DNA from 3 places in the Blautia sp. MB18-30 genome. Region 1 is predicted to be linked to each of the others. Evidence: predicted binding sites of a transcription regulator. Region 1 holds the regulator's gene; each other region holds the start of a gene.

Region 1 (7,020 bases):
GTGGAACAGAATTATAACACGCCGTATCTGGGATATCCGTATTATTCTGCCCATGACGAGCTGATCCACAATTTTTATCATAATGATGACTGCCCGCCAATGAGAGGCTTTTACAGATGGCATTTACAGGATCCAATCTGCTTTGAAGAGGATCTTCGCGTTACGATTCAGCAGATAGGCGTCGGATACCGTGGCCTGTTTGAACGACAGGATGATGTGGCAAGTGTAGCGTACTGGTATCAGACACTTCCTCATGCACCGTTCCAGCCGTTGATGTCAAAAGAGGATAGATGGCCCAGATAAAAAGGGTGGTAGAGATTGAAAAAACAGGTATTTTGCGGGGTATTTGCCCTGGCTCTGGCAGTGACAGGATGTGGAGTCCAGAAGAAGGAGGCTGCATCTGATATTGTGCCGGAGAACAGACAGGAACTGACGATCCTTCATGTGGATGCAGGCACAGAAGGCTTTGATTCTTTTATCAGCCAGGCGGAAAAAGATCTTGGAATAAAGATCCATATTGAAAAATGTCCGGCCAATGCGGACAATCGCCAGGCCAAAATAGCAACTCTTCTGACATCAGGAGATGATTCTGTTGATCTGATCACAGTAAATGATGAGATGATATCCGAATTTAAACATAAGGGATTTCTTCTTCCGTTGGAAGATACGGTTATGACAGAGGAGACAGCGGCGAATTTTCTGCAGGAATACCTGAAAGAAATATGCATGTCAGACGGACATATTTTTTCGGTACCGTTCAGGATGGATATCATGGCATTCTGGGTGAACCAGGAATTGCTGGATCAGGCTGGTCTGGACAGACTCTCCTGTCTCAGTGATCTTGAGATCCTTCAGAAAAAGCTTCAGAATACGGGAAAATATGCATATGGGGATGCATGGGAGATTTCTTACATATATAATAGTATCAGCGAGTATGTCGATTTTTTCGGAGGAGATTATACAGACTGGACGGATCCGAAAACAAGAGAAGCGGCAGAATATATGAAGCGAATGCTGGATACAGGGATGATATCAGAGGAGAATCTGATCGACCAGCATGACCAGCTGAATGAAAAATTTATAAACGGCCAGTATGGATGTATGTTTATGTATACCGGTGTGTTGAGTACTTTTCAGAATGCAGGCGTGTATGGAAAAGATAAGATCCATATGGCACCATTTCCGGAATTTGACGAGAAGGTGACCAATATCGCAACCTGGCAGTATGTACTGAATAAAAATTCTGATCATAAAGAAGCAGCTCTGAAGTTCCTTCAGTATGTGTCCGGATATGAGGCCAGCAAAAATTACGGACAGCTGACAAAAATGTGTCCGGCAAGACTGGATGTGATCGAGGATAAGAATTTTGATCTGGATGGCATTGAAATGGTCCGGCAATATCTGAAAGATTATAAGCTGAAGGCAAGACCACTGTGTGCCGATTCCATAGAAGCTGTTTCGTCCATGGGAACGGAATTTCAGAAATATGTGCTGGGACAGAAAACAGAAGCGGAATTTTTTGCCGGGGCACAGAACTGCATAGACCAGTATTACAAAAAAGCATCGTACTGATGCTTTTTTTGTTTTGAAAAAATAAGAACTTTTTTTCAAAACATATTGACAAATATTTTACATGGTGATATCTTAAAGACTGTAGATGTTAGCACTCCACTAAAATGAGTGCTAACAGATATAAAAAAAGAATCAACATCCGTCAGGAAGAATAAAAAGGAAAGGAGATGGCTTCATGGAAGAGGTGTTGAATGAGCGCAAGCAAAAAATCTTAAAAGCAATCATCAAGACCTATATGGAGACCGGAGAACCGGTTGGTTCCAGGACCATTTCCAAGTATGCGGATCTCAATGTAAGTTCCGCAACGATCCGAAATGAAATGTCAGACCTGACAGATATGGGCTATATCGTCCAGCCTCATACCTCAGCAGGAAGGATTCCTTCAGATAAAGGCTACAGACTTTACGTCAATGAGCTGATGAAGGAGAAGGAAGCGGAGGTTGCAGAGCTGCGAGATCTGATCATTGAGAAGACAGATAAGATGGATAAGGTGCTTAAGAAGGTTGCGAAGGTTCTTGCTTCCAATACCAACTATGCTACCATGGTTTCCGTTCCGCAGTACAGCGGCAACAAGATCAAGTTCATCCAGCTGTCGAGAATGAGCGAGCTTCAGCTTGTGGCAGTGGTTGTCAGTGACAACAATACAGTCCGGAACCAGATCATCAATCTGGATGAGGAAATGGACGACCAGACGATCCTGAAACTGAATCTTCTTCTTAACACCAATCTCAATGGGATCCCGATTCAGGATATCAACCTTGGGATGATCGCCAGACTGAAGGAACAGGCAGGCAGCCACAGCGGTGTGGTGGCAACGGTTCTGGATGCAGTGGCAGCCACCATTCATGTGGAAGAGGAAGATATGGAGATCTATACTTCAGGTGCAACTAACATCTTCAAGTATCCGGAGCTTGCCGATAAAGAGAAGGCAACGGAGCTGATCTCCGCATTTGAGGAGAAGCATGAACTTGCCGATCTTGTAAAAGAACAGATGTCAGATGGAGAGAATACAGGAATCCAGGTTTACATCGGTGATGAGATGCCGATCCAGACCATGAAGGACTGCAGCATTGTAACTGCCAGATATGAACTGGGAGACGGAATGTACGGAACCATCGGGATCATCGGTCCCAAACGAATGGATTATGAGAATGTAGTGGACAGTCTGAAGGAACTGAAGAATCATCTGGATGACGTTTTGAAAAAGAAGAAAACTTAGAAAGGCGGTAGAAAAAAAGTGTCGGAGGAAACAAAGAAAACATCCGAAGAGCAGGAAGCGGAGAAGGAAATCCCCGTAACTGACGGAGATCAGGAAGAAGAAAACCTGACACCGGAGGGAGAAGATCTGCCGGAGGAAGAAAACAATACTCCAGGCGAAGAAGCTGCCTCAGAGGATAAAAAAGAAGAAAAATCAAAAACTTCCTTTTTCGGAAAGAAGAAAAAAGATAAATCTGAGCAGAAGGTGGAGGAACTTACCGATCGCCTGAAGCGTACCATGGCTGAATTTGATAATTTCCGTAAAAGAACGGAAAAAGAAAAATCCAGCATGTACATCATCGGCGCAAAAGAGATCGTTGAAAAGATCCTGCCGGTTGTGGATAACTTCGAAAGAGGTCTTGCACAGGCACAGGAAGGCGATGCTTTTGCAGATGGAATGAAAATGATCTACAAGCAGCTTACCACAACACTGGATGAGCTTGGTGTGAAGCCGATCGAAGCAGTGGGAAAGGAATTCAACCCGGATTTCCATAATGCAGTGATGCATGTGGAGGATGAAGAGGTTGGAGAGAACATCGTGGTGGAAGAATTTCAGAAGGGCTACACCTACAAGGATTTCGTAGTACGCCACAGTATGGTAAAGGTTGCAAACTAACTGACAACAAACTTTATTTTAACAGATACAGACTAAAACAGGAGGAAAAAATCATGGGAAAGATTATTGGTATTGACTTAGGTACAACAAACAGCTGTGTAGCCGTAATGGAAGGTGGACAGCCGACAGTTATCGCAAATACAGAAGGCGCAAGAACAACACCATCCGTTGTAGCATTCACAAAAACAGGAGAGCGTCTGGTAGGTGAGCCTGCAAAACGTCAGGCAGTTACAAATGCAGACAGAACAATCTCCTCTATCAAAAGAGAGATGGGTACCGATTACCGTGTAACCATCGATGACAAGAAATATTCTCCACAGGAGATTTCCGCAATGATCCTTCAGAAACTGAAAAAGGATGCAGAGGCATATCTTGGTGAGAAAGTAACAGAGGCAGTTATCACAGTTCCGGCTTACTTCAACGATGCTCAGCGTCAGGCTACCAAAGATGCAGGTAAGATCGCAGGTCTTGATGTAAAACGTATTATCAACGAGCCTACAGCAGCAGCTCTTGCATATGGTCTTGACAATGAGAAAGAGCAGAAGATCATGGTATACGACCTTGGCGGCGGTACATTCGATGTATCCGTGATCGAGATCGGTGATGGTGTTATCGAGGTTCTTTCCACAGCTGGTAACAACCGTCTTGGTGGAGATGACTTTGATAAGAAGGTCACAGATTACATGCTTTCCGAGTTCAAGAGAACAGAGGGCGTAGACTTAAGCAACGACAAGATGGCTCTTCAGAGACTGAAAGAGGCAGCTGAGAAGGCTAAGAAAGAGCTTTCTTCCGCAACAACAACAAACATCAACCTTCCGTTCATCACAGCTACAGCTGAGGGACCGAAGCATTTTGATATGAACCTTACAAGAGCTAAATTTGATGAGCTGACACATGACCTTGTAGAGATGACTGCAGAGCCGGTTCGCCGTGCACTGTCTGATGCAGGTATCACAGCTTCTGAGCTTGGCCAGGTACTTCTGGTTGGTGGTTCTTCCCGTATTCCGGCTGTACAGGATAAGGTAAGACAGTTAACTGGCAAAGAGCCAAGCAAGAACCTGAACCCGGATGAGTGTGTTGCACTTGGTGCTTCCGTACAGGGTGGTAAACTTGCAGGTGATGCAGGTGCCGGTGATATCCTTCTTCTGGATGTTACTCCGCTGTCTCTGTCCATCGAGACAATGGGTGGTATCGCAACTCGTCTGATCGAGAGAAATACTACAATTCCTACAAAGAAGAGCCAGATCTTCTCCACAGCAGCAGATAACCAGACAGCTGTAGATATCAACGTTGTACAGGGTGAGCGTCAGTTCGCGAAAGACAACAAATCCCTCGGCCAGTTCCGTCTGGATGGAATCCCGCCAGCACGTCGTGGAGTTCCGCAGATTGAGGTAACATTTGATATTGATGCCAACGGTATCGTTAATGTATCCGCTAAAGACCTTGGAACAGGTAAAGAGCAGCACATCACGATCACAGCTGGTTCCAATATGTCCGATTCCGATATCGACAAAGCTGTCAAAGAAGCAGCTGAGTTCGAGGCTCAGGATAAGAAACGTAAAGAGGCGATCGACACAAGAAACAATGCAGACTCCATGGTATTCCAGGTTGAGAATGCACTGAAAGAAGCTGGCGACAAGCTTGACGCAAACGATAAAGCAAGTGTTGAGGCTGACCTCAATGCACTGAAAGATCTTCTTGCACAGACAGCAAATGCTCAGGAGCTTACTGATTCTCAGGTTGCAGATATCAAGGCTGCACAGGAGAAGATGATGGAGAGCGCTCAGAAACTGTTCTCCAAGATGTATGAGCAGACTCAGGGAGCTCAGGGTCAGGCTGGTCCTGGACCGGATATGGGCAACATGGGCGGAAACGCTGGTGCTCAGGGCGGAAATGAAGCAGGATACGGCGATGATGTTGTAGATGCTGATTACAAGGAAGTCTAAGACAAGTAGGAAATAATTACAATGGCTGATAAAAGAGATTATTATGAAGTCTTAGGTGTGGATAAAAACGCCGACGACGCAACATTAAAAAAAGCATATCGTAAGCTGGCCAAGAAATATCACCCGGATGTAAATCCGGGTGATAAAGAGGCTGAAGCGAAATTCAAAGAGGCGACAGAGGCTTACTCCGTTTTAAGTGATGCCGACAAGAGAAGACAGTATGATCAGTTTGGTCATGCGGCATTTGAAAACGGCGGCGGAGGCGGTGCCGGCGGCTTTGGTGGATTTGACTTCAACGGTGCGGATATGGGAGACATCTTCGGAGATATCTTCGGAGACCTGTTCGGCGGCGGAGGCAGAACCAGACGGGCCAACAATGGACCGATGAAGGGTGCCAACCTTCGTGCACGTGTGAACATTACTTTTGAGGAAGCGGTTTTCGGATGCGAGAAAGAGCTGGAAATCGTTCTCAAAGATGAGTGTACCACATGTCACGGAACCGGAGCGAAACCGGGAACATCACCGATCACCTGTCCGAAATGTAAAGGCCAGGGCCAGATCGTTTACACCCAGCAGTCCATGTTTGGTATGGTACGTAATGTTCAGACCTGTCCGGATTGTAACGGAACCGGTAAGGTGATCAAGGACAAATGCAGTGCCTGCCGTGGAACCGGATATACCTCTTCCAGAAAGAAGATCCAGGTATCTGTACCGGCCGGTATCGACAATGGCCAGTGCATCCGTATCCGTGAAAAAGGTGAGCCGGGAACCAACGGCGGTCCGAGAGGAGATCTGCTGGTTGAGGTAAATGTAGCCCGTCATCCGATCTTCCAGAGACAGGATATGAATATCTTTTCAACAGCTCCGATCACATTTGCACAGGCTGCACTTGGCGGTGAGATGCGTATTAATACCGTTGACGGTGAGGTTTCCTATGAGGTGAAACCGGGAACACAGACGGATACAAGAATCCGCCTGAAGGGCAAAGGTGTTCCGTCATTACGTAACAAGAACGTTCGTGGTGACCACTATGTAACACTGGTAGTCCAGACTCCGACTAACCTTAATGAGGAGGCAAAGAAAGCTTTGGAGGCTTTTGATGCGGCATGCGGAAACCGTCCGTCAGAGGACAGCACATCCGAGACTTCCGAAAAAACCGAAAAGAAGAAAAAAGGTTTCCGTGAGAAAGTTAAGGAAATGTTTGAGGAATAAATAAAGTGAAAACAGGAAAGAGGCACAAAATGCCTCTTTCTTTTTTTTCTGTATTCGTGTATATTAAAAGAAGTGCCCGTTTTCGGGACAATAGAAAACAGGCGACAGACAGGAACGAAAATCCGTAAATGTGTATACAGCATAAGGAGATATAAAAGATGAAATGGAACCGTTTTACACTTAAGACAAAAACAGAGGCAGAGGATATTGTGATCTGTACACTTGCCGAGGTGGGGATTGAAGGTGTGGAGATCCAGGACAAGCAGCCACTGACCGATGAGGATAAGGCACAGATGTTTGTGGATATCATGCCGGAAGGACCAGCAGATGACGGGATCGCATATCTGAACTTCTATCTGGAAGAGGATGCGGATACCGAGGCAATCCTGAAAGATGTGAAGGCTGCACTGGAGGATC
Region 2 (7,020 bases), on a different contig from region 1:
TACGGAACATTCTGCTTCTCATCTACCAGCACCTGCATGGTGAATACCACATCATCGGCTGTGATCGGCTGACCGTCATGCCATTTCAGTCCGTCTTTGAGCTTCAGTGTGAATTCGCTGGCATCATCATTGGCTGTTACACTTTCGCAAAGTCCGTTTCCATAATACATCTCTCCGTTCACGATCTCAAAAAACGGGCTGTACAGTGCCTGCATCATATCGAAGCTTGTCTGATCCACAACATAAAGCGGATTGATGTTCTGCGGATCTGCTGTTTCTGCAATGGTAATATTTCCGCCTTCCGCCTTGGTTCCTTCTGTTTCTGCTGCAAAAGCAGTCATTCCTGACATAACAGTTGTTCCTGCCACTGCAGCTGCCAGAAGCGCTGCCAGTACTTTTTTTCTCATTTCCTGTTCCTCCTGTGTTTCAGTGAGTATTCCTCTTTTCCCACCAGTTTAATATGATATAGGTAAAATAATACTATACCATATTACCTTTGTCAAGCTGTCCCTGGCTCTTCAGAGATTTTTTTACTGCATTTCGTTAAAGCTTGTATTTATTCTACATACAGATCACACAGGCGTCAAGATAAATTTTCTGTATCTTGCCTCTGATCTATATATATTTCCTTAATTCGTCATATTTTTGATCCAGTGTCCGTAATTGCACTTCAAAAATGCAGGCACGCATTTAAAGATCTGATCTGCATTCAGGCAGCATACCACCACTGCCGGAGATGCCTTGACCACAAATGCCATAAACATGGACAGAGGGATCACGATCCCCCAGGTACTGATCAGATCCACCTTCATGGAATAGGCGATGCTTCCGCTTCCCCGGATGATACCACCGTTTGTCGGCATCTGATAGGACATTCCTACCATTACTACACTTAAGTCATTACCGAAAGCCCGAAGGCAACCCCTGCAATTTCCACACAGCGCAGTGTAGCAAGCAGGATCTGCGTCACCGCAAAGAAAAAGTAAGTAAACCGGATGATCGCCAGATAGGAAAGACCGGCTTCGATAATCGCCTGATCTGTTGTAAAAAGCCCCAGCAGCTGTGTTGGAAAAAGGCTGGCCAGGATAAACAGCACAAGGGCAATAAAAAAGCCTGTGCGCATGGCCCAGGCACTGATCTTTCTTACCGGCTCTGTCTCTTTCTTTCCCCAGTACTGACTTCCGAATATGACAAGTCCGTCTCCCAGCGCCATAAGCAGCTGCTGAAAGACGAACTGTACCTGGTTTACGGTAGTCACACCGGATAATGCAGTTTCGCTGAAGGCTCCAAGCATAATGTTGTCCGCAAGATTGACACTTAAGGTCACTACATTCTGCTGCACCAGCATGGAGCATAATTTCAGAAAATTACGATAAAAATTCTTCATCAATCTTTTACGATGGCAATGATATCATCTGCGTTGATCACCAGATATTTCTCACCCTCATATTTGATCTCGGTTCCTGTGTATTTTCCGTAGATCACACGGTCGCCCGGCTTTACCTGTACCGGTACTTCTTTACCGTCTACGACCTTACCGCCACCTACTGCGATAACCTCTGCCTGCTGGGTTTTCTCCTTGGAGCTGTCCGGAAGTACGATGCCGGATGCGGTTTTGTCTTCTGTCTCAAAATATTTTACGATAACTCTGTCTGCAACTGGTTTTAATGCCATATTCATTTCCTTCTTTCTGTGATTATTAGCACTCTTAAGCTCCGAGTGCTACTCTTTTTTTATCATACTACATATCCGAAAATTGTCAAGATATTTGCAGATATGTAGTATGATATTATTTATGATAGGGCTCTCCACTGATGATACGATAGCTGCGGTAGATCTGTTCCAGAAGGATCACACGCATCAGCTGATGAGGAAATGTCATCTTCGAAAAGCTTAAAGCATAGTCTGATCTCTTCAGTACTTCTTTTCCAAGACCGATAGAGCCGCCGATCACAAACTGGATATGGCTGGTCCCACGTATTCCCAGCTCGTTGATCTTCCGTGCGAAATTCTCAGAGGTCAGCTGTTCGCCTCCGATCTCCAGAGTGATCACAAACGCATCCTCCCGGATATATTTAAGAAGACGCTCCCCTTCCTTGTTCCGAATGGCATCTTCTACTGTTTCGCTGGCATTATCCGGTGTTTTTTCGTCGGACACTTCTATGATCTCCAGCTTGCAGTAACGCCCGAGGCGCTTGGAATACTCCGCAATGGCATCCCGCAGATATTTTTCCTTGATCTTCCCTACTGTCAGGATACTTATTTTCATCCGCCGTTCTCCTCCAGATAATTCTCAAATTCTTCTACTGACATCAAAACCTTCCTTGGCTTGGTTCCTTCCTCCGGACCTACCACTCCTGCGTCACAAAGCTGATCCATGATCCTTGCCGCACGGTTAAATCCGATCTTGAACATACGCTGGAGCATACCGATGGAGGCCTTTTCCTTCTCAATGATAAATTTACCGGCTTCTGTAAAATAGACATCTCTGTCACCGCCGCCGGCTCCTCCCGGGACACCGGCTGTATTGACCTGCTTCTCGATGGAGGTATCATAAACAGCACCCTGATTTTTGTCAGAAACATATTCTACGACTGCACTGACCTCCTCATCTGAAACAAAAGCGCCCTGCAGTCTGGCCGGCTTCTGATACCCCTGAGGATAAAACAGCATATCGCCCTTGCCAAGAAGCTTCTCGGCACCGTTCATATCCAGGATCGTCCTTGAATCCACACCGGAGGATACAGAAAATGCGATCCTGGACGGCATATTGGCCTTGATCAGACCTGTGATGACATTGACCGATGGCCTCTGGGTAGCAATGATCAGATGGATACCTGCTGCACGTGCCAGCTGGGCCAGACGGCAGATCGCATCCTCAACTTCTCCCGGCGCAACCATCATAAGATCCGCAAGCTCGTCCACGATGATCACGATCTGCGGCATCTTCTCAGGTGCCTTTTCTCCCTCCGGGACACGCATATTGGCAACCTTTTTGTTATATTCTCCAAGATTACGTACCCCATATTCCGCAAAGGCATTGTAACGGCTGGTCATCTCGGAAACAGCCCAGTTCAACGCACCGGCCGCTTTCTTCGGATCTGTGACCACCGGAATGAACAGGTGCGGGATCCCGTTGTATACACTGAGCTCCACCACCTTCGGATCGATCATGATCAGACGCACCTCATCCGGTGTAGCCTTATAAAGGATGCTGATGATCAGCGTATTGATGCAGACGGATTTTCCGGAGCCGGTTGCTCCGGCGATAAGAAGATGCGGCATCTTGGCAATATCTGCCACTACCGGTTTTCCGGCAATATCCTTACCTGCTGCAAAAGACAGCTTGGATTTTGCATTTTTAAACTCCTCTGACTGAAGAAGATCCCGCAGCATGACCGGGCTGTTCTCCTTGTTCGGAACCTCAATCCCCACGGCTGCCTTTCCCGGTATCGGTGCTTCGATGCGGATATCCGGTGTAGCAAGATTCAGCTTGATATCATCGGAAAGACCAACGATCTTGCTGACCTTCACACCCATTTCCGGCTGCAGCTCATAGCGGGTAACGGTAGGTCCGCAGCTCACATTGGTAACGGTTACATTGACGCCGAAATTATGCAGGGTTTCCTGAAGCTTCTGTGCTGTTTTGCGCAGATGTGCATCGGAATCTCCCTGAGATCTGCCATCTCCGCGCTTCAGAAGCTTCAGCGGCGGATACTGATATGGTTTCTTCTCCGGAGCTTCTCCCTGGCTGATCTCATGCTGGATATTTCTGATCCCATGCTCGATCTCTGTCTGAGATGACTTCGGGTTTCTGGAGGGCTGATGGGATGCCTTCTGTTCAGCTCCCGGCTGAGGATCCTCCTTTATCTCAGCGGGAACGGCTGCCTTTCCTGTTTCCCGGGAAGCTTTTGCTGCTGTCTCAGTTTTTGACGGCAGGACCTGCTGCATCTCGGGAATATCCACATCCTCATAACCGGAATAGGCATCTTCCTCTTCGGCTACCTGCATTTCTCTTTCGAAATCCGGCTCCTCCGACTCTTCCCGGGCCGGCTGGGACTGTGAACGGTGGATCTGGAATTCCAGCGGCTGAGCATGCTCCTCCGGTTTCTCATCAAGCCCTGGATCCTCTTCTGTCAGATCTGTATCTGCCGGAAGTACAGCCTTTTGTTCATCAAGGAAAGAAGGAAGATTAAATTCTCCTTCCCGGTTCGCCTTCACCGCAGCCTGTCTTTCTTTCTGCGATCTTCTTGTTTTTTTCTTTTGTTTTTTTGAGATATTTTCCGGATCTTTCTCTGTAAGGGCAAGTTCTTCTTCCTCCAGCTCTTCTTCCAGCCGGCGGATCTTCTCCGCTCTTTTTTCCGCACGGATCTTTCTGCGAAGCTCCTTCTGCTTTTCTCTGTCCGGCTGTCCCTCAAGATAAGCTTCTCTGCCCTCTCTTGCTGCATCTGTAAAAAAGTCCAGGATCTTATTCATAAATCCGAAGAAGGATCTCTGTGTTATGATGATCAGAGACACCAGAAGCACCAGAACGATGATCACAGTTCCGCCCACAACGCCAAAAGCGGATGCTGTGGAAATACATACTGCACCACCGAATACTCCACCGCCGGTACGGTATTCCGAACTCAGTGAATAATAATCCGAAAACGTGGTGCTTGGCGTATAGCCCTCTGTGATCAGCTGAAGAAAGCCGCAGAGGAACACAAAAAATACCACGCCCGCCAGTACCTTTTTGTAGGCAAGGCGGTTGGTATTGTTCACGATCAGGAACGTAACTCCGGCAAAAAGCAGGATCGGGAAAATATATGCACAAAGTCCCATGATGCCAAAGCATACGGCACTGATGGCATTTCCTACGATCCCTCCCATACCAAATGCACTGATCATCAGGATCAGGCAGGCCGCAAACATCACAAGGATCAGGATCTCTGTCTGAAAGCGGTTACCGACAGGCTGCTGCTTCGCCGCAGGTTTTCTTTTTCTTTTTTTTGTCGTTTTTGAAGCTGCCATTGTCAGACTCCTCCCAGTTGATATCAAATATAATTCGCTGCCAGAATAAGGATTCCGGCTGCAAAAGAATAAAATGCAAAATAACGCAGTCTGACCTGATTCGAAAGCTTAAGCATAAAACGGATCACCAGATAGCCTGTGATCCCGGCCACGATCATTCCAAGAACATAAGTAAATCCCTGGCCAACAGTCATATGAACAGAAGTAAACTCTCCCATCTCCACAAAAAAAGCTCCCAACACAGCCGGAATGCTCATCAGCAGCGAATATTTCACTGCAAACTTTCTTCCGAGGCCGCAGAAAAGTCCTGCGCTCATGGTAAGTCCAAGCCTGGAAAGTCCCGGAAACACAGAAAGGCCCTGGCAGATACCCATCCACATAGCATCTCCGAAGCTGGTTTCTTTTGTTCCCTTGCTGCCATTGACATTACTGTAGTCCACAACAAGGAGGATCACACCTGTAAGAAGGATTCCGATCCCGGAAAACATGTGTGAGGATGCGCTTCGCACAACAAGTCGTTTGCACTGATATCCGATCAGGACTGTAGGAATGGTGGATACCATGATCAGGGCAGTAAGCTTCCGGTAAGTTCCGCTTATGATCTTTGCGTAGGTAAGCTCTTTCCCAGTCCTACGGTTATAGAGAAAAATATTGGCATTTCCGATCAGATCCAGTATCATTCCGATCAGCTCGATCCCGATTTTCTTGATGTCCTTCAGAAAAACAAGGATCAGAGCTATCATAGTTCCCAGATGGAGCATCACTTCAAAAAGCACACCGGAGCCTCTGGTACCGCCCAAAAGATCCTGCACTCCACAGAGATGTCCGAAGCTGCTCACCGGCAGAAATTCGGTGATTCCCTGAATGATTCCCAATATAATCGCATGTATCACTGACATAATGATATTTCCTTTTCTTAAATTTTTTCCAACACATTATAGCATAACTGAGTAAAACTTACAATCTTCACTTGGCAAAAGTTTCAAACAAATGTTCTTTTTTTGATCTGCAAGAAAAAAAATCCTCCGGCTGCATCAGAAAACACAGTCGGAGGATCTGTTTATAAACAGACTTTCTGCTTATTTATTTTTCAGATATTCGTCGATACCTTTTGCACCAGCTTTACCTGCACCCATGGCAAGGATTACGGTAGCTGCACCTGTAACGGCATCACCACCGGCATATACGCCGTCCTTGGATGTCTTACCGGTTTCTTCCTCGGCAACGATACATCTTCTCTTGTTGATGTCAAGGCCCTTGGTTGTGGAAGAGATCAGCGGGTTCGGTGAAGTACCAAGAGACATGATGACAGTATCTACATCCATATCATACTCGGAACCAGGAATCTCTACCGGACGTCTTCTTCCGGATGCATCCGGCTCACCAAGCTCCATCTTAACAACCTTCATACCGTTTACGTGGCCGTTCTCATCAACGAGGATCTCCTTCGGATTTGTAAGAAGATCAAAGATGATGCCCTCTTCCTTAGCGTGATGAACTTCCTCTGCTCGTGCAGGAAGCTCTGCCTCACTTCTTCTGTATACGATATGTACCTCAGCGCCAAGTCTCAGCGCTGTTCTTGCAGCATCCATGGCAACGTTACCACCGCCGACAACTGCAACCTTTTTGCCTGCTGCGATCGGTGTATCATAGGAATCATCGAATGCTTTCATGAGGTTGCTTCTTGTCAGGTACTCGTTTGCAGAGAATACACCGCTTGCATTCTCACCCGGGATCCCCATGAACATCGGAAGTCCTGCACCGGAACCGATGAATACAGCTTCAAATCCCTCATCCTCGATCAGCTGATCGATGGTAGTGGATTTACCGATGACAACGTTTGTCTCGAATTTAACGCCAAGCTCTTTGACCTTCTCGATCTCTTTCTTAACAACCTTCTGCTTCGGAAGACGGAACTCCGGAATACCGTAAACAAGAACACCGCCAAGTTCATGAAGAGCCTCGAATACAGTTACATCGTATCCTGCCTTTGCAAGATCACCTGCA
Region 3 (7,020 bases), on a different contig from region 1:
ATTTTCCTCAGTTCTTTCAACACTGTGTGTTCTGTTTCTGATCATGGCATTGTTTGAATTTTCTATTTATATGTACGGAGATCTGGATTATTCCAATCTGGAATACCTTGGAAGTACAGGCAATTCAGCAGATATATTCTGGGCAGATATTATGCTGACAGGACTTGGTGCAATTATGGATGTGACGGTGACGATCAGCGCAGCAGTAGGAGAGATCGTGCGGAAAAATCCATCGGTTTCTCTGAGAAGACTGATACATTCCGGTCGTGAAATCGGATATGATATTATGGGAACCATGATAAATGTACTGCTGTTTGTTTTGGCAAGCGGCATGATTCCCATGTTCATACTTAAGATGAATAATGATATAAGCTTTGTAACGATCGTGAGATACCACATTCCATATGATATCTGTCGTTTTCTGATAGAAAGTATTGGAATTGTACTGGCAATACCGGTATCTGTTTTTATTGCTTCAGTGATTATGAAAATACCATCACGGAAAAGGGGTGTCAGAGAATGATCATTTTTCTTGCATTGATTTTAATTTTTCTGGTGATCTTGATTGGCGGAGAGCGTGGAGCCATGTCAATTATGACACTGGCGGGGAATATTGTAATTTTGTTTTTTTCAATTATGCTGATGTCTGCCGGTTTTCCTGTACTGCTCCTGATATTGGTGGCAGGTGCAGGTGTCTGTTATATTTCTCTGTTTTATCAGAACGGAAATAATCCAAAGACGCGGGCGGCTTTTCTGGCTACACTGCTGGTAATGTTACTTTTGTTTATTCCGATTTATATTATTACATGGAGATCAGGAAGTTACGGGTTAAATGAGATCCAGATTTCAGAAGATGATTTTATGTATTATTACAGTACGGACCTTCATATTAACATGCTTCATGTAGGAATATTTGTAACTGTTTTCAGTACTCTTGGGGCTGTTATCGATACAGCATTATCTGTAACATCTTCTGTATATGAAGTCTGGACTCATAAAAACAGTCTGACAGCGAAAGAGCTTACAGCTTCCGGCTATCAGGTTGGGAAAGAAATTATCGGTACAACGGTAAATACGTTGCTGTTTGCTTATCTTGGAGGAACTATTTTATTATTTTCATACATTCAGACACAGCAATATAGCCTGGAGATCATTCTTAATTCCCAGTTCCTATTCCAGGATGTTGCAGTCATGCTATCTGGTGCGGTAGCCTGCCTTATTACCGTCCCGGTATCGATTAAATGTATTATTCGACAGATCTCATGAAGCATATCTCCACTGCACTGAATACGGAATCCATGGTCCCGATACAGATGTTCTTTCCTGTATTCAGCAGACGTGGGCTCTCTTTTATGAAAGCAGTTATTATATTTATGTATTTATGGGAGTGCTTTTACAGGCAGTTCCATTTCTGATCCTGGGAGTCCTTCTATCTTCGGCGCTTCAGACATATGTATCGGAAAAATGGATCGTAAAATTACGTGAAATGTGAAGAAAGTGTGAAATTAGCACTCGCCTCTTGACAGTGCTAATAATGCGTGTTATAGTACATACAGAACAAAGGAAGAGAGAAAAGAAATCTTCCGGAGAAAGTTCTTACAGAATTTGCAGATGTTTTCAGAAACAGTAAATTAAAAACGCCTGCGCAGCACGCAGCGAATATAGATCAGGAGGAATGAGTTATGTTAATGCCAAGTATTTTCGGAGAAGATTTATTTGATGATTTTATGGGATATCCGACAGGCCGTCAGGCAGCTGCCAATGCTTATCCTCAGGTGAAGGATATGATGAAGACAGATATCCGTGATGTAGATGGCAATTATGAACTGGAGATCGATCTTCCGGGATTTAAGAAAGAGGATGTGAAGATCCAGCTGAAGAATGGTTATCTGAACATTCAGGCAACCAGAGAAGAGAAGAAAGACGAGAAGGATGATAAAGGTAAATATGTTCGCAGAGAACGTTATACAGGAACCTGCAACAGAAGCTTTTATGTAGGCTCGAGCATTAAGCATGAAGATATCCATGCGAAATATGAGAACGGAATCCTTCATGTAACCTTCCCGAAGGAAGAGACCAAGAAAGAAGCAGAAGAGAAGAAATTTGTTTCTATTGATTGATCAGCATTTATTGTGAAGCCCCGGTACTGGATTGCAAGCTCCGGGTGATGGGATATAGCATAATAACAATATCCGGAACAACCCAAACGGATATTGCAAATATTAAAGCTCCAAATTGCACATCGCATTTGTTTATATAAATGAATATAACCCCCTTTTTTCAACCCCTCTGCCAATGCCTGGCAGAGGGGTTCTTTACGTTTCAGCCTGAAGTACAGAGGTGAATTTTGATTATTGTTTACTGGTAATATTCCGCGAAGCGTGTTGCTGAGAACGGAGTGAACAGTAACGAATTCTGATTAACTTTACACTCTTTCCTCACTCTGTTATACTTGGAACAGGTAAACAGCGGAAATTCGGCAATACTATAAAATTGGGGAAAGAGTTTTTACAGAGGTGAATATATGGGAGATAAGATCAAGGTTATCATGGACTGTGATCCCGGAATCGATGACGGGATCGCACTGGCATATGCGGCAGCACATCAGGATGAACTGGAGCTGCTTGCAGTGACGACATCTGCAGGAAGTACCAGGATAGAAAGAGTGACCAAAAATGCACTGGAGCTGGTGGATTTTTACGGACTGAAGGTTCCGGTGGCAGGAGGCCAGGACCGTCCTCTTGTGAAAGCGGCAATTTATGCGGAAGAATTCCACGGAGAGACAGGGCTTGGCCATTGCGTACTGCCGGAAGCAAAATCAGAGGCTGCTTCTGATAATGCAGTGCTTTTTATCCGTGACATTCTGAATGCCATTCCTGAGGGCGAGCAGGTAGTAATGATCGAAACTGCACCAATGACTAATCTTGCACTTCTGTTAAAGGTTTTTCCTGAAATAAAGAATAAGATCAGAAAAATCGTATTTACAGGCGGTGCAGCAAAAGGCGGAAACATCACACCGGCAGCGGAATTCAACATCTACGCAGATCCGGAGGCGGCAAAGATCGTATTCGATTCCGGAATTCCACTGATCATGTGTGGACTGGATGCTACCCTGAAATGTAATCTCACCAGAAACCAGATCATGAAGCTGTGCCAGTCCGGTGATCCGGCAGCCAGAGCCTGTGGAGATATGGCTGGCTACGTACTTGAAAATTTTTCCAAATATCGCTGCGTGGCAAGTATCCATGCTGCTGTACCGTTTATGTATCTCATCCATCCGGAGTTCTTTAAAACAGAAAAAGTATTCCTGGATGTGGATTGTTCAGACGGTGCCGGACGGGGTGCCACATTATGCGATTTCCGCTGGTGGCTACACGAAGAAGACGAAATGAAAGATATGATTCTGACAGATGCAGATACAGAAAGCTTCCAGCAGGAGCTGTTTGAAGTGATTTATTCTGTGTCCGAATGCAAAAATATGAAATAGCCGGACAACGATCCGGAAACAGCTGCATTTATGAAGCAGCTGAGCAGTCAGATAAGAGGACAGAAAACCCATGAACTATATTGTATTTGACCTGGAATGGAACCAGAATCCGGATGGAAGAAGACATCCGGATAGTCGGCTCCCGTTTGAGATCATAGAGATCGGGGCAGTAAAATTAAATGAAAAAAGAGAGAGCGTTGATACCTTTCAGTGCCTGATCAAGCCCAAAGTGTACCACTGGATCCACGACAGTATCCATGAAGTGATCCACGTGGATTATCATGAACTGGAAAAAGGCATCCCTTTTCCAAGGGCAATCCGCAGATTTCTGGAATGGTGCGGGGAGGAGTATCGCTTTTTTACCTGGGGAGACCAGGATGTGATGGAACTTCAGCGCAATATGAAATACTATAATCTTCTGAAGCTGATGCCAGGGCCAGTGCATTACTATGATGTGCAGAAGCTTTTCAGCATAAAATTCGAGGACGGAGTATCCAGGCGATCTCTGGAATATGCCACAGACTATCTGGAGCTTCCCAAAAACCGGGATTTTCACCGGGCACTGGCAGACGCCAGCTATACTGCCAGGATACTCCTGGAGATCGATGAAGCCTGCATGATCCGCCATCCGTCTCTGGATGTATATCAGAATCCAAAATCCAGAGACAGCGAGATCTATATTTCCTATACAGACCATGACAAGTTTGTGTCCAGGGAATTTGTATCAAAGGAGCGTCTGATGAAGGACCGTACTATGGTAAGTACCATGTGTCCTATCTGCAGATGCCCTGCCAAGAGGAAGATCCGCTGGTTCAGTACCAACAATTCCAAGGTATATTACAGCCTTGCCCTTTGCCATGAGCATGGACCTGTTGCCGGAAAGATCCGGATCCGAAAAACCGATGAGGGAAAATATTTCGGGGTGAAGACCCTGAGAGCAGAAGATACAGAAGCGGCGGATGAGATCCGTGAAAAGCACGAATCTCTCCGCCGCAGGAAAATGTTACGAAGCCAGGAGAAGATCTGATACGATGTTTCGTTCGTATTGCATTCCCCATCCGACCATTTGTTTCTTATAATAATATTTGCTTTTCAGACGCAGTGGGCCGACAGCATTCTGAAGAACGGCCTGGCGTTTGTTAAGCTGTGATTTTTTGATACCTTTTGGAAGAGTCACATAAACCTTTGTCTGATAATAAAACGGATAGGTGTTTCCGTTATTCTTAAGGATATATTTGTCACAAGGGAGTACCTTAAACGGGACTGGCTCCATGGACACCTTCATATCCACCTTTTCAAAATTTTCAAAACCATAATTAAAAAGAGAAGTGGTATCGCTGTAAGCATTTGCCGCGGAAGTAGAATTCAAGATCACGGCTACCAGCGTTATATTTCCTCGTTTGCAGTAGGTGACAAGTGTGTTGCCGGATGCATCCGTGTAGCCTGTTTTTCCGCCACGGACGCCTTCATAATAATATTCGCCGTTTTTCATCATCTTGTGATGATTGAGCAGCTGGCGGGCTTCCGCAAATTTATTGGTAGGCGGGATCTCGTAATAACGTTTGGTGCAGTATCGCCGGAAAAGAGGATTCAGCCAGGCGGATTTGGCGATCTTTGCCATGTCGGAGGCTGTGGTGTAATGATTTTCATCCGGAAGACCGTTGGGATTGTTAAAGTGTGTGTTCTTGCAGCCAAAAAGCTTGGCGCGCCAGTTCATGAGTTCTGCGAATTTCTTTACAGAGCCGGAAACTTCTTCCGCAACGGCGACAGACATTTCATTAGCGGACTGGAGCATGACAGCCATCAGGGCCTGATCCCTAGTGAATTTTTCACCGGGAGCAGCATAAATACTGGAATCTCCGGCAGTTACACTGGTGGAAGCTTTTTCAGATACGGTAATGTTTGTCTTAGTATTCAGATTTTCACAGGCAAGCAGTGTAGTCAGGATCTTTGTGATGCTGGCAGGGTAGAGCTGTGTGTCCGCATTTTTGGAATAAAGAACGGCTTCTGTATTTACGTCCATAAGGACTGCAGCCTGTGCTTCGATGCCGGGACCTTTGGGCCATCCGTCAATGGAATCGGTGTCGGCAGCCTGTGAATAATAGCTGGAGTGAGCAGGCGTGACTGCTGCGGCCTGACCATCAGGAACCGGTGTGGCAGTGACGATAGGATCACCATATTCATCGTATCCATAGGCAGCCGCCGCGCAGGGAGCTGCGCCTGTGAGCAGGATCCCTATGCCGAGAATGCCTGCAAAGATCCGGCGCAAGGATCGTTTTTTCATATTTTTCATAACAAGATACCTTTCAGTGATAAATCCGGGCGAGAAGGTTATTATTCATTTGAGAATCAGTAACCGAAAAAATCTTGCCCGTTTTGTGATGAGGTGCAGTATTTCATTAATTATAGCATTGTATTAATGAAACGTTGTATTTTTGCCCTCAAGATTCTGTAGTAGTATACCACTTTCCTCCCGGAAAAACTACTTGCAGTCTGTGAAAATTCCATTAAGAAGAAGTGAACATACATATAATAAGAAAAATCCATGAAAACACTTGACATATGGATTTTCCCCAACCTATAATAGACAGCGTATATAGAAAAAGCTGTGATGGAGACAGTAGGCCATATGGAAAGCTTGCAGCGAACCGGGGATGGTGGGAGCCCGGGACGAGTAAATATGGCGGAATATCACTCCTGAGCTTCAGTTCCGAAGTTGTCCGGCAGCAGCCGGAAGAATATCTGATATACAGATGATCATTAAGTAAGAACTGACGGATTTCCTCCGTTACAGGGAACATATATCGGCAGATACAAAGAATTGTCCGCCATGAACAGACATGGAACAACAGCCCGCGCCATAACACAGAGCATAAGAACACAGCAGAAGACGCAGGGATCCGGACACAGGCCCGTATAATGTAACAGGTGGTACAGCGAATCAGACTTCGTCCTTTTACAGGATGGGGTCTTTTTTTATAAGTGCCCGAAGCATTGGCACGAACAGGTATCTGTGAAGAAACAATCCGCTGTGGCCTTACAGATGAGGCAGCAGCCAGTAATCAGACACAGGAGGTAAATATTGTGTATCGTAAAGTTGACACGAATCTGAATTTTGTTGACCGTGAAAAAGAAGTCGAGAAATTCTGGAAAGACAACAAGATTTTCGAAAAGAGTATGGATAGCCGTAAAGAGGGCGAGACATACACATTCTATGACGGACCGCCTACCGCAAATGGTAAACCACATATCGGACACGTTCTGACACGAGTTATCAAGGATATGATCCCGAGATACCGTACAATGAAGGGGTACATGGTTCCGAGAAAAGCAGGATGGGATACTCACGGACTTCCGGTTGAGCTTGAGGTTGAGAAGAAGCTTGGCCTTGACGGCAAGGAGCAGATCGAGGAGTACGGAATGGAGCCGTTCATTCAGCAGTGTAAGGAGAGCGTATGGAAATACAAGGGAATGTGGGAGGATTTCTCATCTACCGTTGGTTTCTGGGCTGACATGGAGCATCCGTATGTAAC

What was found. The regulator HrcA, encoded in region 1, represses chaperone genes, less so after heat shock. The targets are predictions, from matches to a motif close to TGTTAGCACTCNNNNNNNNNGAGTGCTAACA.
Region 2: the regulator HrcA is predicted to act here: its motif matches at 1,698-1,728, upstream of groES (co-chaperone GroES).
Region 3: the regulator HrcA is predicted to act here: its motif matches at 1,504-1,534, upstream of NCY57_RS12495 (Hsp20/alpha crystallin family protein).

Annotation. Positions count from the first base shown of each region.
Region 1 covers NZ_JAMOYY010000012.1:42,278-49,297, forward strand. Annotated here, with positions in the region: gene NCY57_RS07425 (glycoside hydrolase family 172 protein) at 1-303, shown strand, start outside; gene NCY57_RS07430 (ABC transporter substrate-binding protein) at 319-1,572, shown strand; gene hrcA (heat-inducible transcriptional repressor HrcA) at 1,748-2,791, shown strand; gene grpE (nucleotide exchange factor GrpE) at 2,810-3,445, shown strand; gene dnaK (molecular chaperone DnaK) at 3,499-5,391, shown strand; gene dnaJ (molecular chaperone DnaJ) at 5,413-6,603, shown strand; gene prmA (50S ribosomal protein L11 methyltransferase) at 6,762-7,020, shown strand, end outside.
Region 2 covers NZ_JAMOYY010000020.1:29,154-36,173, forward strand. Annotated here, with positions in the region: gene NCY57_RS10560 (ABC transporter substrate-binding protein) at 1-407, opposite strand, end outside; gene NCY57_RS16950 (hypothetical protein) at 630-863, opposite strand; gene NCY57_RS10565 (MATE family efflux transporter) at 893-1,387, opposite strand; gene groES (co-chaperone GroES) at 1,387-1,674, opposite strand; gene rlmH (23S rRNA (pseudouridine(1915)-N(3))-methyltransferase RlmH) at 1,790-2,269, opposite strand; gene NCY57_RS10580 (FtsK/SpoIIIE family DNA translocase) at 2,266-5,013, opposite strand; gene NCY57_RS10585 (undecaprenyl-diphosphate phosphatase) at 5,037-5,912, opposite strand; gene gltA (NADPH-dependent glutamate synthase) at 6,093-7,020, opposite strand, start outside.
Region 3 covers NZ_JAMOYY010000028.1:34,011-41,030, reverse strand. Annotated here, with positions in the region: gene NCY57_RS12505 (YibE/F family protein) at 1-523, shown strand, start outside; gene NCY57_RS12500 (YibE/F family protein) at 520-1,266, shown strand; gene NCY57_RS12495 (Hsp20/alpha crystallin family protein) at 1,683-2,120, shown strand; gene NCY57_RS12490 (nucleoside hydrolase) at 2,525-3,487, shown strand; gene NCY57_RS12485 (3'-5' exonuclease) at 3,558-4,514, shown strand; gene NCY57_RS12480 (D-alanyl-D-alanine carboxypeptidase family protein) at 4,491-5,780, opposite strand; gene ileS (isoleucine--tRNA ligase) at 6,572-7,020, shown strand, end outside.